Linked DNA regions of Coraliomargarita algicola. The protein of the gene in region 2 binds, or shares a complex with, the protein of the main gene of each other region. Links are inferred from orthologs where the notes say so. Each region holds a gene or a part of one and is shown on either strand. Other genes may lie near its edges.

Region 1 (8,071 bases), 1.7 Mb from region 2 along the record:
CCAATTTTAAGAGGTTCCTTGGCTGAAAGCATGTTTGCACTGATCAGTGCAAGTGCGCAGAGTCCTGTCCGTGTGGCTTTTCCAGCCCAATTTTTTAGTTTCAACATAATCCTAGTGTTTTTGATGGTGAGTGTCAGTGAGAAGAACATACCGTCAACAGAAGCTGCCAACGATCCACTGCAGTCTTGCACGAAGCATGCCAATACACATAAGTGTTAAAAATAGTAATATTATTATTGCAAAAAGTATTACGATTTGAATTTTAAATATAAATCGTATGAAGACTGTACAAAAAACGAACAGAACACTCGCTCAGCGCATAAGTATCTCACTGCCAGCGAAATTGGCGACTGCGCTGGACGACATGGTGGACTCCCGTGGCTTTCAAAACCGTTCGCAAGCCATTGCTGAGATGATTGAGGAGAGCCTCATCCAACATAAACAAGAAGACAACTCGGCCATCATGGCCGGAACGATCACTCTTATTTATGACACGGGAAAGACGGGACTGCTACAGCAGCTAGCCAAAATCCAACGTCAGTACGTGCAAGAGTGCATCAGTAGCCAACATGTATTACTTGAGGGCCAGTACATAATGGAAGTGGTATTAGCCCAGGGCCCGGTGCAGAACCTGCGTGAACTGACAAATCAAATGCTGGCATGCAAAGGCGTCAGTTCCGGCGGCCTTACTTTGACCAACAAACTGATCCCGCAAGTCCATGCCCGCTAAAATTGCTATTTGCTCTCGGCGATCAACTGCTGCGCACGATTAAGCGCTTCGTCATAGTGGCCGCAGAAATTATCGATTCCCAGCGTTTTCAGCGAATCCGATTTACGTAGAAGTTCCAAGGGCTGCCGATGGATTCCGCTCACAACGATCGACGTTCCTCTCTCCCGCATCCGTTCGACTAAATTGACTAAGGCATAAAGCGCAGTGGTATCCATTGCGGTCACTAAGTGCATGCGCAAGATGATCACTTTAGGATAGTCGGACAATTCCTCCAGCGCGTCTTGCATCTTATCGGCAGCACCAAATAGGAAGGGGCCAAAAATACGATACACCAGCACGCCCTCGGGAATCGCTTTACCTTGCGCAACGTGCTCGGGCGATTCCAAGACATCATTGTGCGTCACACGGCTGACCTCCGTAGTCTCTGAAACGCGACGAATAAACAGCAAGGCTGCCAAGACCATACCAATCTCAATTGCCACCACCAAATCAAAGATCACCGTTAGCGCAAAAGTCGTCAATAGAACCAAAGCATCCCCCGTTTGCATGCGCTTGATTTCCTTTAAAGCCCGCCACTCCCCCATGTGCAAGGCCACCATCACCAGCACTGCAGCCATGGTCGGCATCGGGATATATCGCGCAAAAGAGGAAAAGAGCAGTACAATAGCCAACAATGAAAGCGCATGCACAACCCCAGCCAAAGGAGTACGGCCGCCATTACGAATATTAGCCGAAGTGCGTGCAATCGCGCCGGTCGCAGGCAAACCTCCGAAGAAGGGACAAATCAAATTCGCGATACCTTGGCCGATCAGCTCCGAGTTACTATCATGCCGCTGATTAGTCAGACCATCGGCCACCACCGCCGAGAGCAAAGACTCAATCGAACACAAAATCGCGATCGCCGTGGCTGGCATAATCAACTCCCGTATCATTTCCACCGAAACTGCAGGCATCATAAAACTGGGCAAATGCGCCGGAATCGCCGAATCGCCGAATCGCGAGCCCACAGTGGCGATCTGAACGCCCTCCAGCTGATTCAAGCCCCACACCGCCAAGGTGCCGAGCAACATGGCCACAATCGAACCTGGAAGGCGCTTCCAACCTATACGCGGCCAAAAGAATATAACCGCACAGGAAAGTAGTGCGACCAGAACAGTCATCGCATCTAAAGTTCCCAAATGGTGACACAGCCATTCTACTTTTTCAAAAAACTCGCCCGGGATCGCAGTCTCTCCATGAATACCGCTAAAATCAACCACCTGAGTGACCATAATCGCCACCGCAATACCAGTGGTAAAGCCCGAGGTAACGGGCCAAGGAATGTATTTGATCAAAGTGCCCAGCCGCGCAAAGCCCATTAAAATCAATATGATGCCAGCCATCATCGTCGCCAACAACAGGCCGACATAGCCATGCGCTTGCACAATGAGTAGCACAATCGGGATAAAGGCCGCGGTCGGCCCGCCGATCTGCACCCGACTACCTCCGAATACGGAAATTAAAAAACCAGCGATAATCGCCGTATAGATCCCCAATGCCGGCGCGGAGTAAGGAGTGTCCGCCCCGACTGGAATACTCGCAATGCCTAGGGCAAGTGCCAGCGGTAGAGCAATTAAACCGACCGTGAGCCCCGCGGCGGCCTCGCGTCCGATGTCGGCGCCACTAGGACGATTGCACAATAATTCAAGGAAACGTGGTTTGTAAGCGTGTGGCTTCATAAGTTGTCAGAACGGTCCAACAGAGACCGCAAAGTACAAGCCTCAGCACTTTCTCACGATTTAGGCAAAGTAAATTTATAGTTCAGCCCAAAAACGAGCATCCTTACTAGCACCCACGTTAAACTCTAATTGGACGCTGACTGTGTTGCTTCAGCACGCGCTTTGATACGCTTCTCTGCCTCTAAAATGATCGCTTCACAGCCTTTGAACTTATGCTCATCCAAGCATAGCCGGCGGGATTTCCCCCCATCATCGTAAATGGCATAAGCGATCCCCTTATTCTTCCACTTCTTACGGTCCATGCCTGTAATGGAGTCCAACTCGACACGCTCACCAGAAGCACCGATCACTAGCTCTCCCTCTGCGCGCACCTTACGGGTATGATTCCATGCTATCCATGCACCAAATAACAAAGAGCCGCACATCATCACCCAGCCAATAACGCGCTGTTCATGAATATCTGCATCAGTGCGCTCCTTTGGCACATTACTGCGATAACCTGCCTCGCGGGCATGGCGTTGCCAAGCGAGCTTTACTGAAGAACTTTCTTCATCTACCGCGTCTCCTGACTCAATCAAAGCATCCTTGATTTCTGCATACTCTCCATAGCGCTGCGCCTCGTTCGGCCACATGATATAGCCATCCGATAAAAACCAGGCAGCCATACCGAAGATCATAAAAAACATAAATAGCATACGACGACGCCATTCTTTAGAGATACCTGCCACTACTTCCATGGCGCCTACGTTTGAAGGCATTTTTCTGAATGACAATTCAAATAGTCAATTTACGCATGACTGTAACGCTTCAATCAGAGCTTACTAATGGACCTCAAACTGCGCATTTATGCAAAAAATCTCGGGATTATATAATTTTCATTCATAGTATAACGCGCTATTTTGGTTCGTTTTAATCAAATGTATCCCAGATATGACGATAATTCATGCCTCTTTCCCAGTCTGCCCTTGCGTAGACTTTGGAGCTGGATTTCCTAATTCAACTTTTAATCCATACAAATTATGTCTGAAGCAACCTCCGATATTGGCCTGATTGGCCTCGCAGTAATGGGCCAAAATCTGGCTCTTAACATCGCCGACCATGGCTTTAAGATTTCCGTTTATAACCGGACGACTTCCAAAATGGAAGAATTCGTCGCGGCTAACCCCGACACGCCGGGTGGCCTAGTCGGTCAAGCCGAGCTCAAAGACTTTGTCGCCTCGCTCAAACGTCCTCGTAAAATCATCATTCTGGTGCAAGCAGGTTGGGCGACAGACAAGGTGATCGAAGGCTTAATTCCCCTTCTTGAAGAAGGTGATATCATCATCGACGGTGGCAACGCCAAGTGGGACGACACCATCCGGCGCGAAAAAGAGCTTACAGAAAAAGGGCTTCGTTTCATCGGTTCCGGAGTATCCGGCGGAGAAGAAGGCGCTCGCTTTGGTCCGTCTCTAATGCCAGGCGGCAGCAAGGAAGCTTGGTCGCACCTAGAGCCCATTTGGAAAGCGATCGCAGCCAAAGTAGACCCAGAAACTGGTAAACCACTCGAAGGCGCCGAAGCTGGCAAGCCTGTCGAAGGTGGTTTCAGTTGCACCGCCTATATCGGTCCAGACGGTGCCGGACACTACGTTAAGATGGTCCACAACGGCATCGAATACGGTGACATGCAGATGATCTGCGAGGCTTATGACCTCATGCAAAATGTGTTGGGACTCTCTCCGGCAGAGATGGGCGACATCTTCACTGAGTGGAACAAGGGCGACCTCGACTCCTTCCTGATCGAAATCACAGCCGACATTCTGAAGCAAACCGATCCCGTAACTGGCAAACCATTCGTCGACATCGTGCTCGATACAGCGGGTCAGAAGGGCACAGGTAAATGGACCTCTGTCAATGCGCTCGACATGGGCACACCTGCACCCACCGTAGCCGAAGCCGTCTTTGCTCGCTGCCTATCAGCCGTTAAAGACGAACGTGTTGCTGCGGAAAAGATCCTTAAAGGCCCTGAGGCCGAAGCCTTCACTGGCGACAAGGCTGAAATGGTCGAAGCGATCCGCGAGGCTCTTTACGCCTCCAAGATCTGCTCCTATGCACAAGGCTTCCAATTGATGGCTTACGCTCAAGAGGAATATGGCTGGAAGCTCAATTTCGGTGAGATTGCACAAATCTTCCGCGGTGGTTGCATCATTCGTGCGGCCTTCCTGCAAAAGATCACAGAAGCCTATGAGCGTGATCCGAATCTCGCCAACCTTCTGCTGGACCCATACTTCAGCGAAGCCATCCACACCGCCCAAAAGAGCTGGCGTAAAGTCGTGGCTCTAGCCGCCACACACGGTGTATCCATCCCAACCTTCAGCTCCGCGCTGTCTTACTTCGATGGCTACCGTAGCTCGCGCTTGCCGCAAAACCTTCTGCAAGCTCAACGTGACTACTTTGGTGCCCACACTTACGAGCGCACCGATGAGCCTCGTGGCAAGTTCTACCACATCGACTGGCCCAAGGCAGATCGCCCACAATTGGAAATGTAATTGCTCGCAACGAGCGGTCACATAAATAGAAGCTAAACGCTTTCAACTTTCAAAGCCCCCTCTTTAGGGGGCTTTTTTGTGCCTATAAAAGATTCGCTGTAATCAGAGAGGTCTCCCGACTAGGCCACTGATTTGCCCAGGTAAGCTAACATCCACATTTCCTTCCAAAGCCTGTAGCGGCCTTCATAGGTAATCTTACCATCCTCTTCCTGGCGCGGACGTGGCACTAAAAACCCAGTCTCTACATTGAGCCGCTCAAGTATGCGTTGCTGATCATTTAACTCAACTAAAGCATCCTCTTCGACTGGAACGGGTTCAAAACCAGAAGCCAACAAACGTTTTCGATGTAAAAGTAGCAGGCGTTTTAAAGAACCAATTAATGGTTTGCGGCACATATTCCAACTCTCTGGATAATAGCCTCCATATGGAAGGAAAAGATTATCCGTAATCAAGCGCTCACCATCTTTTGACTGCGTGCTGATCGTATAACAAGCAATCGCACCGCCTTTGCGCTTCGGTAAAAATAAGATTTGTATGCGCGTCAGCCCATCCGTGCTTTCATAAATTGATGCACGTAAAAAGGTGCCTTCAAACAGTTCTGCCTTCAGAGCTTTAAGCCGACTATACTTTTCAGTGCGCAACCAATCCTTGAGTTCAATAAAACGTGCATCTGCCGGCCATTCATCGCCGTCAACATTCTCATAAAACTCTGGAAATAGCGGTAATTCACTGCGGCTGAGCGCTTTAATTGCGATCCAATTATACCCCGTCTCCAATACAAACCAAAGAGCCAGCCCTGTCACAAAATGCACCCAGTCTGGACGATAGGAGAGACCAAATACTTTCAGAAAATAGGCAAATAAAGCAGCGAAGAGGAACCACCGCGTCCAACGCCCTAACACGATAAAAGCAGGCATCGATAGGCGGTTACCAAGCATTGGTAACAAGACTGTCACGATCGCCACCATAAATAGTAGCCATTGATAGATTTCTGAAGATTCAGTAAACATAGTCTAAAACAAAGAAGGACGGCCTGAACGACCGTCCTTCATAAAATGTGTTATGGTCGCTTAAATTAGTTCAAGCGCAGTGGCATGATCACACAGATGAAGTTATCCAATGTCTTGAATAGCCCCGGGCTGAGCTCATCCTTGAACTCGAAGAAGACCTCATCCTTAGTCAAAGCCTTAAGCGGCTCCATTAAAAATTGTGGATTGAACGCGACTTGCACCTCAGGGCCATCATAAGCGATCGCCATCGATTCGTGCGATTCACCATATTCAGTCGACGAGCCAGAGATTTCCAGCAGGTTCTTACTCACCTTAAGCTTTACAGAGTTACTCTTGTCCGATGTCACCAAAGCTGCACGGTGCACGCATTCAAGCATTAACTCACGCTCGATTTTGACTCGGTGCTCTGTTTCCTTAGGGATGACTTGACGATAATTCGGGTAGTTACCTTCTACAATCTTGGATACGAGATAGAGGTGGTCAATCAAACCGGAATCGCCCGCTTCATCGATCGCGATTTCAAAAGCTGCCTGACGATCGTTGAAGGCGACCTTCACAGCTTCTCCCTTGCCCATCAAACGCTCCAGCTCGCCCACTGTCTTGGCAGGCAAAATTAGGCTGCCCGCATTGTCTTCGCTGATTTCTAGTTCCAGCGCAGTCAAACCAAGACGGCGTCCATCCGTCGCCACCAGCGTCAATTTCTCATCCGCAAAGTTAAAGTATACACCGTTGAGGATGTAGCGATTCTCATCCGTGGATTGAGCGTAAGACACGCTCTTGAGCATGTTTACGATTTTGTCCTGCGAAAGCTCAAAGACTTTACGATTCTCAAAAGTAGGCAACGGTGGAAACTCCTCAGCACTCAAACCCATGATTTTGAAAAGTGAACCACCCGATGTAATCTTCGCCTGGTTGCTATCACTGGTTTCAACAAATACCTCGTTGACCGGAAGCTCACGCACGATTGTCGCCAATTTGCGAACTGGCAATGTCGTGCTGCCAGGTTCAGAAACCTCAGCCTTGATTCGGCAACGAATGCCAAGGTCAAGGTTGGTTGTAGTCAGCGAAATGTGACCCTCCTCGGCTTCGATCAGCACATTGCTGAGGATGGGCATGGTAGAACGAGTCGCAACAACGTTGAGAACTTGTTGGAGGCCGTTGCTAAAATGATCCTGGTTGATCTTGAACTTCATGGTGGAGAATTTGGCGTTTTTTTGGACTTACTGGCAATGCTTATATAATAGTTCTTTTTATATATTTAAATCTCTTAGTAACAGTAAGGGGGTGGATTAAGTAGAACAACTCATCAAGTCTCTGCCGACAAGTCATTTGCGAAATAAATTTTATGTGTAAAAGAGGGTGAATTAAAAATGAGGAGAGTGAACAATGGGAATAACTTTTTAGAAATCCACAGACTATTCGCACTTATTCCCAAGTTATTCACTGCCTTTATTGGGGCCTAACTTGAGATTTTTACGAGCACGGTAGATGCGGACGAAATGACGGATGGGCCCATAGGCTATGTAAGTAAAAAACAGCAGCGCAAAAAAGAATTCCTTGAAGAAGAAAGCAGTGCCCAAGCCTAGAATCAGAGCGATGAAGGAGCGAAACTTTGTCTGTGTTTGCCAATCGACGTTTTTGAAGCTGGGATACTGTATATTGCTCACCATCAGATAAGCGATCGCTAGCATGAAGGGAGGGATCAGTAGCGCCAGGCTACGGGAGTCGTATGTGGGGGTTTTGAGGCTGGTGATGACTAATACGATCGAGGCAATCATCCCAGCCGCCGCAGGCACCGGCAGGCCCAAAAAGTCATTGGTGCCTTTCAACCTCTCGGCCGGAGGAAGCATCGGGTGAGTCAGCACGTTAAAACGCGCGAGCCGAACGGCTGCACATAGCAAGTATACAAATCCAATCAGCCAGCTAATTTGTAAAAAGATCGGATATTTTTCGACCGTAGGCGTCAGCACCAGAAAGATCATCATGAGAGCGGGCGCGACACCGAAGGAGATGATATCTGCGATCGAATCAAACTCCTTGCCAAATAATGATTCCCGGCCACCTAATCGAGCAACACGTCCATCCAAG
Region 2 (8,146 bases):
ATATTGTCGATTTTCTTTATGGGAGGGACCAGATTAGTCCATGCAGTTGAAACACTCGACTATTTCTTAACCCAGCGTTCGATGCTGAAATCTTTATTCTGATCGATCGTGGACTCGAAGGTGAATTGATCTTCGAACTCAGGGAAAAAGGCATCGCCTTCCACTGTGCGGTGCACGCGTGTCAGGTAAAGCTCGCTGCATTTAGCGAGCATCTGTGTGTATATTTCGCCACCACCGGCGATCCAGATGGTCTTATCGGTTTGAAGCTCTTCAAGTTCTGTGAGGTCGTGGAAGAGTTGTACGCCCGGAATGTGCTGAGGGCTGCGACTGAGGACGTAGGTGTCGCGGCCCGGTAGGGGGCGTCCGATCGACTCGTAGGTCTTGCGTCCCATGATCAAGATGCCGCCGATGGTTGTTTGCTTGAACCATTTGAAATCTGCCGGCAAATGCCAGGGGATCTTACCCGCGTGCCCGATGACGCGATTCTCAGACATGGCGGCGATTGCTTTGTAAGTATTCATCTGTTTTCAGTTTACCAGTTTTCAGTTTACCAGTTTTTTAGTGTCTCTGAACTAGGAACTAGAGAATTGAAAACTGGGGAACTACCGCTTGCGGTCGCTAGACCGCAATCGGCGCTTTGATTGTGGGATGTGGATTGTAGTTCACCAATTCAAAGTCTTCGAATTTGAAGTCATCGATTTCCTTGATCGCCGGGTTGATTTTCATTTGTGGCAATGCACGTGGTTCGCGGGAGAGTTGTTCTTTCGCTTGCTCCAGGTGATTCGAGTAGAGGTGCAAGTCGCCAAAGGTGTGGACAAACTCTTTAGCTTTGAGTCCGCAAACTTGTGCCACCATTTGGGTGAGTAGTGCGTAGGAGGCGATGTTGAAGGGCACGCCTAGGAAGATGTCGGCGCTGCGTTGGTAGAGCTGGCAGCTGAGCTCGCCGTTGGCGACGTAGAATTGGAACAGCGCGTGGCAGGGGGGCAGGGCCATGTGCTTGATCTCGCCTGGATTCCAAGCGCAGACCATGTGGCGTCGACTGTCGGGATTGTTTCTGAGTGAGTCGATGACTTCGGCCAGTTGATCGACGCGTTCGCCATCGGGGCCGGCCCAGTCGCGCCATTGTGCGCCATAGACGCGGCCGAGATTGCCGTCTGCGTCGGCCCATTCATCCCAAATGCGCACTTTGTTTTCTTTTAAGTAGCTGATGTTGGTGTTGCCTTGAAGAAACCACAGTAGCTCATGGATGATGGAGCGTAGGTGTAGCTTTTTTGTGGTGAGCAGTGGAAACCCGGCATCGAGCGAAAAGCGTGCTTGGGCCCCGAAGATCGAGTAGGTGCCTGTGCCAGTGCGGTCGTCGCGGTAAGTGCCCGTCTCTAGGACAGTGCGAAGAAGATCAAGGTAGCTTTTCATAATTGTGGAGGCAGCTTTGCGGCATGATCCCCGCGTTTCAAACCTCAAAGTTTTCAAAAACGCCGCGTCCTCGCAAAAACGCCGCCGTCCTCGCATATAGGGGGCGGCCTGTGGGCTGTGGGCTGGGAGCGCTTCAGCTTCGTATCACCAGATCTTTAATGTCGCTGCAGTGTTCGAGTGCTTGAATTTTTTTCAAGAAGGAGCGTTTCATAAATTGAAGTTCGGAGCGCAGTGTCTGATTTGTGACTGAAATGATGAGGGTGCGCTCGTCTTTGATGCGCACGGGGTGGCAGCGTTCGCATAGGCTGGGCCCAAAGATTTTTTCCCAGTTTTCGACTAAAGTGCGTTCGGGGCTGGGTTTTTCCAGTTTATACTTTTCCTGCAGGAGCACCATAATGCTGTCTAGAGGCTTAGGCTCGCGCCGCGCGGACGTAGTCACCGTGTGAGGGAGACCTCGGAAGTCGGCGATGATGTCTTCGATGTTTTTGGAAAATTTCACGATGCTTGGCTATTTTAGTAGAAAAAAGAGCAATTTTTAAGCTCTACGGTAAGTTGGCACGATAGATGGTAATGTCTATATCAGTTCTTTCCAATATTTCTATTTCTCCCGTGTATGGGAGTTGGGGTAATAAGACAAAGCAGAAAATAGTGTGGCGCGGGGTTTAGGGGTATCCCTCGCGCCACTTTCTGCGATGCAATCTTTATTAATCCAATAAGCGAGTCTAATTCTTATTATAAGCAAAATAAGAAAAATCAAAAATGATTCAAATAAAACTTGCAGCGGCGGAATCTGTGTGATCTATTCCGTCCATCAACTTTTCTCCCGCAAGGGAGTTTGGGGTAACAGAATAAGTCCTCTCCGGAGGACATAAAGTAGACAATGGTTGGCGCAGTCCTTAGGGGTAGGGACTGCGCCATTTTGTTTATAGCTTTTCATAACCGACATTATCTTTTGTCGGTTTTTTTGTGTGCTGTTACAGGTGACGCAGGACCCAAGTGTAGGGCTTTAAGCGTGCTTGTTGTAGCTGCCATCCGATGCTGGCCTGTTGTTGCTGCTCTTTGTATTGGGTCCACACTGTGGCGCGGTGTGCGCGCATGCGTTCGACGACGACTCGAATATAATCGTTCACATTAACATGATTGACCTGTTCTAATTCATCGGGGCTCAGGAATTGGTGAAATAGAGGGCGCCAATGTTTACGGTCTAGGGCGTTGAAGGCATTGTAGTAGGCCTGACTGGGCAGTTCGGTGTAGGCAGACGCTGTTTTGCTGACGCCGCGTAGTGCATTGAGTTCGGTGATAATTGCCAGGTCGTTGACATCCTTAGGGACCCATAGGGCATTACTGGGGCTGACGCTTTCGCCACGAATGGCATAGTCCAGAACATAGCTGTTCCAGTAGGTGACGGTGCAAGTGAGTAGGAGCCCGGTGATCGCGAGGGAGCGTTCTCTTTTTTCTATAAAATGAATTGATTTCAGGCAGAGCCAGGCTGCGAAGCTGGAGCCCAGTAAAAAAGCTAGATACCAGTTGAGAGGTTCTAGGCGGGGTAATTTCATGTAGATGTGTGCGTGCGCGAGGGTACCAACGAAGAATAGGACGATGACGCAGAGTGTTAAGCCGCAGGCTTTGATCTTTTCGATGGTATTTTTACGCTTGCGGGTGCGTTTTTCTGCGCCGTAGGCGTCTTCCAGCATGTCGGCAGTGCTGAGCATTGAATCTTTTTTGATTCCTGGCTGAGTGGGTGGGCGCAATTGCAGTGGCCGTTTGGGCTCTATCTCTGGAGAGCTCGCATTCGCTGTGGAGCTGGGAGCAGGCGTTTTTTCACTTTCGATGCTTCGTTTGGCTAGTTTGTATTTGGGTAACGGGGGAGGTTCGCTGCTCATTGAGCTGAATGTTAGGTGATGAACGCGGCTGGTTTCAATGTTTAAGCGTATGGTCTACGCTAGTTTACAGTGCGAGTTCCAGTTGTTCGCTGCTGCCTTCACTTTCAGCAAAGCGCACACCAATGCCGAGTAGGCGTACAGGTTCTCCGCTGCGGCCCCATGCTTCGCGCAGTAGTTGCTGGTAGTGTTTGAGGTCGGGCTTTTGTCCGGGCATCTCTGCGGTGGTGCGTCGAAAATCGCTGAACTTTAGTTTGACCAGTAGTTTTGCAATCTTTCGGTCGGGTGCACTTTGCCTGAGATCTTCGATCATTTCGTCGTGTTGTCGGATGAGTGCCTGCTGGCAGGCCTCCAAGCTTTCCAAATTTTTTGAAAAGGTGCGTTCGTTACTCAGACTTTTACGGATGCGGTTGGCTTGCACCGGGCGTTCGTCGATACCTCTGCAAAGTTTGTAGAGCTCTAGACCGAAGCTGCCAAATTCTTGAGCGAGCCAGGTTTTGTCTTTGAGTTGTAGTTGCGCGCAGGTTTCGATGCCATTCTCGCTGAGTCGTGTGGCACTTTTGGGGCCCACGCCCCAGATTCGCCGCACGGGGAGTTCGCGCATGAATAAGTCGACTTTCGAGGGGGCGACGATGCACTGTCCGTTAGGCTTGTTCCAATCGCTGGCGACTTTGGCGATGAGTTTATTAGGACCAATTCCTGCAGAAGCGGTCAGCCCGGTTTCCGCTAGTATGGTCGCCCGGATTTCTGCGGCGATTTCGGCGCCAGGGCGACGTAGGTGGCTGACATCCAGATAGGCCTCGTCGAGTGAGAGTGGTTCGATTAAGTCGGTGTAGCGTGTAAAGATTTCGCGTACCTTCTTAGAGGCGGCGCGGTAGAGCTCAAAGCGCACGGGGAGGATGATGAGTTGTGGGCAGAGCTCACGTGCTTTGAAGACTGGCATGGCCGAGCGCACGCCGTAAGCACGGGCGGGATAGTTGCAGGTGGTCAATACACCACGACCTGATGCGCCGCCAACTGCCAGCGGTCGGTGGGCGAATTGCGGGTGTTCGCGCATTTCGACAGCTGCGTAGAAGCAGTCCATGTCGATGTGTATGATGCGGCGATTGGTTTTCATTATGAATATGACGATTATTTGAGCGCGGCTTTGACTTTTCAATGTGCATATGACGAAGTTTCGCTATGATTCAATCCGGTGCCTTTTCCTTAACCTATCGCTTTCAGTTCCCAGATGGATTGGAAAAGGAGTTTTTGGTGCAATTGGATCGGAAAAATTGCTCAATTTTGACGCCTGAGCGGGATGTGTACCCTGAGTGGACGCGACTGAAGTATAAGCAGTGTCGGCAGTGCCCATTGAATTCTGTAGAGCATCCCCGCTGTCCGGTTGCGGTTAATATTGTCGAGATTGTTGAATTTTTTCAGGACTTTAAGTCGGTCGAAACGGCAATCGTCGAAGTCGAGACGCCGCAGAGGGTGACGAAAGGAGGAAAGACGGCCTTGTTTCCGGCGATTAGTTCGCTGATCGGCATCTACATGGTGACCAGTGGATGTCCTGTTCTGGATAAGTTACGTCCGATGGCGCGCTTTCACCTGCCATTTGCCGATACGGAGGAAACTGTTTATCGGGCACTTTCGATGTATGCACTGGCCCAGTATTTCCGTCATAAAAAGGGAGGCGAAGCGGATTGGGATTTTGAGGGGTTAAAAGAAATCTATCGTAATATTAATCGACTGAATATCGATTTTGCTAAGCGCTTGCACAACGAGAGTATCAGTGAAGCCACCACTAATGCGATCACGAGCCTGGACTGCTTTGCGCAAGAAATTGATTTCTCGATTTCAGAAAGCATGCTTGAAGAAATTGAAGGGCTCTTTGATGACTACTTAAATAATGACCAAAGTTGATGGCATTGGAGAGTCATTTAGCTGCAGAAAAAGCGAAGCCGCGAAAGTTAGCAGTTCCGAATTAAAGAAATAGAATATGGAAGCGATCAAACAACAATTTCCCAATGTAAGTGAAGAGACCTGGCCGGTGCTGGAAGCGTGGGCCGTGCTCTTGCGTGAGTGGAACGGGAAGATTAATCTCATCTCGCGAAAAGACATCGATCAGTTGGAGCCACATCACCTTTCGCATTGTCTCGCGATTACCAATCACCTGAAGCTGATGTCAGGCACTCGTATCATGGACGTGGGCACTGGTGGTGGGTTTCCAGGTATTATTATGGCGATCTGCTATCCGCAGGCGCATTTCACATTGATCGATTCGATCGGTAAAAAGATTACCGTAGTTCAAGACCTGATCGACAAGCTCGGCTTAAAAAATGTGGAAGCACGTCAATGTCGAGCCGAAGAGGTCAAGAAGCAGTTCGATTTCGTGACCGGTCGCGCTGTGAAAAATCTGCCGGAATATTTTAGTTGGATTAAAGGGAATGTTCGCCGCGGTGAGCGTAACTCGATTCCGAATGGAGTGCTTTACTGGAAGGGCGGGGAGTTGGACGATGAGTTGTCAGCGCTGGGCATACGTCCGCGTAAAACAATCAATTTGGAAGAGACATTCAGTGATCCTTACTTCGAGCAAAAATACATCTTGCACTTCGATGCCCGCGACGTGCCTCGTGCGAAGAAGCCGAAAAAGGCAGAGAGCTAAAACTCGATCAGATCGATGGAGCCTTGTGAGACTTGCTCGGCCTGCGCGATGGGCACCCCGCGGAGGGCGTGACTGGGGCCCTAGGTATCGCTGAACTTGAAGTCTCCCTGCTTGGCGAAAACGATACTTATGCGCTGCGGCTTTCCGCTATCGCCATAGCGCATCGCGCTAGCGGCGTCTTGTTTGCGGGGCGGAGACGCGATTGGCATCGCGTCGCTACGGGGCCGATAAGCAATAGGCCATGAATGTTGTAGCGATGTCGCGCTAGCGTCGTCTTGTTTGCGGGGCGGAGACGCGATTGGCATCGCGTCGCTACAGGGCCGATCAGCAATAGGCCATGAATGTTGTAGCGATGTCGCGCGAGCGTCGTCTTGTTTGTGGGGCGGAGACGCGATTGGCATCGCGTCGCTACGGGGCCGATCAGCAATAGGCCATGAATGTTGTAGTGATGCCGCGCTAGCGGCGTCTTGTTTGTTGGCGGAGACGCGATTGGCATCGCGTCGCTACGGGGCCGATCAGCAATAGGCCACGAATGTTGTAGCGATGCCGCGCGAGCGGCGTCTTGTTTGTGGGGCGGAGACGCGATTGGCATCGCGTCGCTACGGGGCCGATCAGCAATAGGCCATGAATGTTGTAGCGATGTCGCGCTAGCGGCGTCTTGTTTGTTGGAGGGGCGGAGGTGTTTTATTAAAATGCTTGCTCGTCGCTTGGCGGCTCCATCAAGCTGTGTGTTCTTCTTACTACTGATTGCCTATGAGTCAAACTACTGCTTCCAAACGTAATCCTTGGTCGTGGGTGCCAACCGGATATTTTGCCGAGGGGCTGCCTTACGTAATGATTACTTGGGTGGCAGCTACGATGTTTAAATATCTCGGCCACGATAATACGGACATCACCTTGTGGGTGGGAAATATCACGTTGGTGTGGTCCTTAAAGCCGCTGTGGGCCGCTTTCCTGGAGATGTTTAAGACCAAAAAGTGGATCGTGGTGGTGATGGAGTTCAGCATGGTGGGATTGTTGGCCGCCTTGGCTTTCTGTCTGCAATTGCCGAGCTACTTTACCGTTTCGATCGGTATCCTGTGGCTGATGGCCTTCGCCTCGGCCACGCATGACATCTGCATGGATGGCACGTATATCACGACTTTGGATAAGAGTTCGCAGGCTAAGTTTGTCGGTATTCAGGGGATGTTTTGGAATGTGGGGCGCTTTTTTTCTTCGACGGTGATCCTATTGGTGGCTGCCTATTTCGGGCAATCGGAGTCATCTTCGTGGACGATTGCGTGGATGGTTGCCGCGGCGGTGATGGCCGCGCTGGCGGGCTATCACATGTTCTTTTTGCCGCAAGGCGAGGTGGCGCAGCGGCCGGAGAATTTCAAACAGATCTACTCGACATTTTTTGATGCCTGGGCTGATTTCTTTAGGAAGCCGCAGATCTGGGGGATGTTGGCCTTTGTCTTTTTGTTTCGCAGCGGCGAGGGCTTGCTGCTGGGGGTGGGACATCTATTTCTACAAGCGCCGCTGGCGGAGGGCGGCGTCGGACTGACCTTGGTGGAGAAGAGTATTATCGACGGGGGCTTGAGTATTATCATGGCGCTGAGTGGTGGTCTGCTGGGTGGCCTCTTTATTTCTCGCTATGGCTTGAAGAAGACGCTCTTCACGATGGCGATCTGTTTAAATGTGCCCAATTTGACCTATGTGTATTTGGCCTACGTGGCCTCGCCGGATGTGCAGATTTCACTGATGACGGTGACTATGATGGTGGTGATTGAGAAGTTTTTCTATAGCTTCGGCTTTGTGGCCAATATGCTCTACATGATGCAGCAGATCAGTCCTGGGAAATACCACATGACGCATTATGCTTTCTGCACGGCGTTGATGAATCTGGTGCTTTGGCCCACGATTGCGGTGAGTGGGTATTTATCCGATAAATACGGCTATTTGACGTTCTTCGTCATCGTCATGTTTGCCACGATTCCATCCTTCTTTGCGGCTTGGTTTGCGCCATTTCCACGTAGCGAAAAAGAAGGAAGCTGAGCCGATCCACGATTAGGCGAAGCAGGCGACCAGCACGCCGGTTGCAATGAGTAGGAGCAGGGACCATAGGCGGTAGTTTTGCCAGATCGGGAGCTCCTTTAACTCGAGGGTCTCTTGCTGATAGAAGGCGGGCGTCCAAACGAGTGCAATTTGCTCGTCGCGTGGTGCTTGT

Evidence for each region.
Region 1: the proteins of dinB (region 2) and dnaN are in contact, whole or in part, in a solved structure (PDB 1OK7), measured with the Escherichia coli proteins. The link is inferred for Coraliomargarita algicola from one-to-one orthologs.

What each region holds. Positions count from the first base shown.
Region 1 is NZ_CP138858.1:2,883,548-2,891,618, reverse strand. What follows is about bases 5,113-7,961. They hold dnaN (DNA polymerase III subunit beta), read right to left. Parts: upstream 7,177-7,961; coding sequence 6,049-7,176; downstream 5,113-6,048. Other genes in these bases: pssA (CDP-diacylglycerol--serine O-phosphatidyltransferase), read right to left, coding at 7,420-7,961; SH580_RS11690 (hypothetical protein), read right to left, coding at 5,113-5,983. Outside these bases: SH580_RS11715 (ABC transporter substrate-binding protein), read right to left, coding at 1-107; SH580_RS11710 (CopG family ribbon-helix-helix protein), read left to right, coding at 278-730; SH580_RS11705 (SulP family inorganic anion transporter), read right to left, coding at 736-2,448; SH580_RS11700 (hypothetical protein), read right to left, coding at 2,574-3,206; gndA (NADP-dependent phosphogluconate dehydrogenase), read left to right, coding at 3,468-4,973; more of SH580_RS11690, read right to left, coding at 5,093-5,112; more of pssA, read right to left, coding at 7,962-8,071. UniProt on the Escherichia coli protein: Confers DNA tethering and processivity to DNA polymerases and other proteins. Acts as a clamp, forming a ring around DNA (a reaction catalyzed by the clamp-loading complex) which diffuses in an ATP-independent manner freely and bidirectionally along dsDNA.
Region 2 is NZ_CP138858.1:1,208,629-1,216,774, reverse strand. Bases 2,386-5,309 are described here. They hold dinB (DNA polymerase IV), read right to left. Parts: upstream 4,411-5,309; coding sequence 3,361-4,410; downstream 2,386-3,360. Other genes in these bases: rsmG (16S rRNA (guanine(527)-N(7))-methyltransferase RsmG), read left to right, coding at 5,275-5,309; SH580_RS04680 (DUF6901 family protein), read left to right, coding at 4,476-5,198; SH580_RS04690 (hypothetical protein), read right to left, coding at 2,388-3,296. Outside these bases: SH580_RS04705 (dihydrofolate reductase), read right to left, coding at 60-521; SH580_RS04700 (thymidylate synthase), read right to left, coding at 619-1,413; SH580_RS04695 (DciA family protein), read right to left, coding at 1,547-1,912; more of rsmG, read left to right, coding at 5,310-5,940; SH580_RS04670 (MFS transporter), read left to right, coding at 6,694-7,974; SH580_RS04665 (sodium:solute symporter), read right to left, coding at 7,987-8,146. UniProt on the Escherichia coli protein: Poorly processive, error-prone DNA polymerase involved in translesion repair and untargeted mutagenesis. Copies undamaged DNA at stalled replication forks, which arise in vivo from mismatched or misaligned primer ends.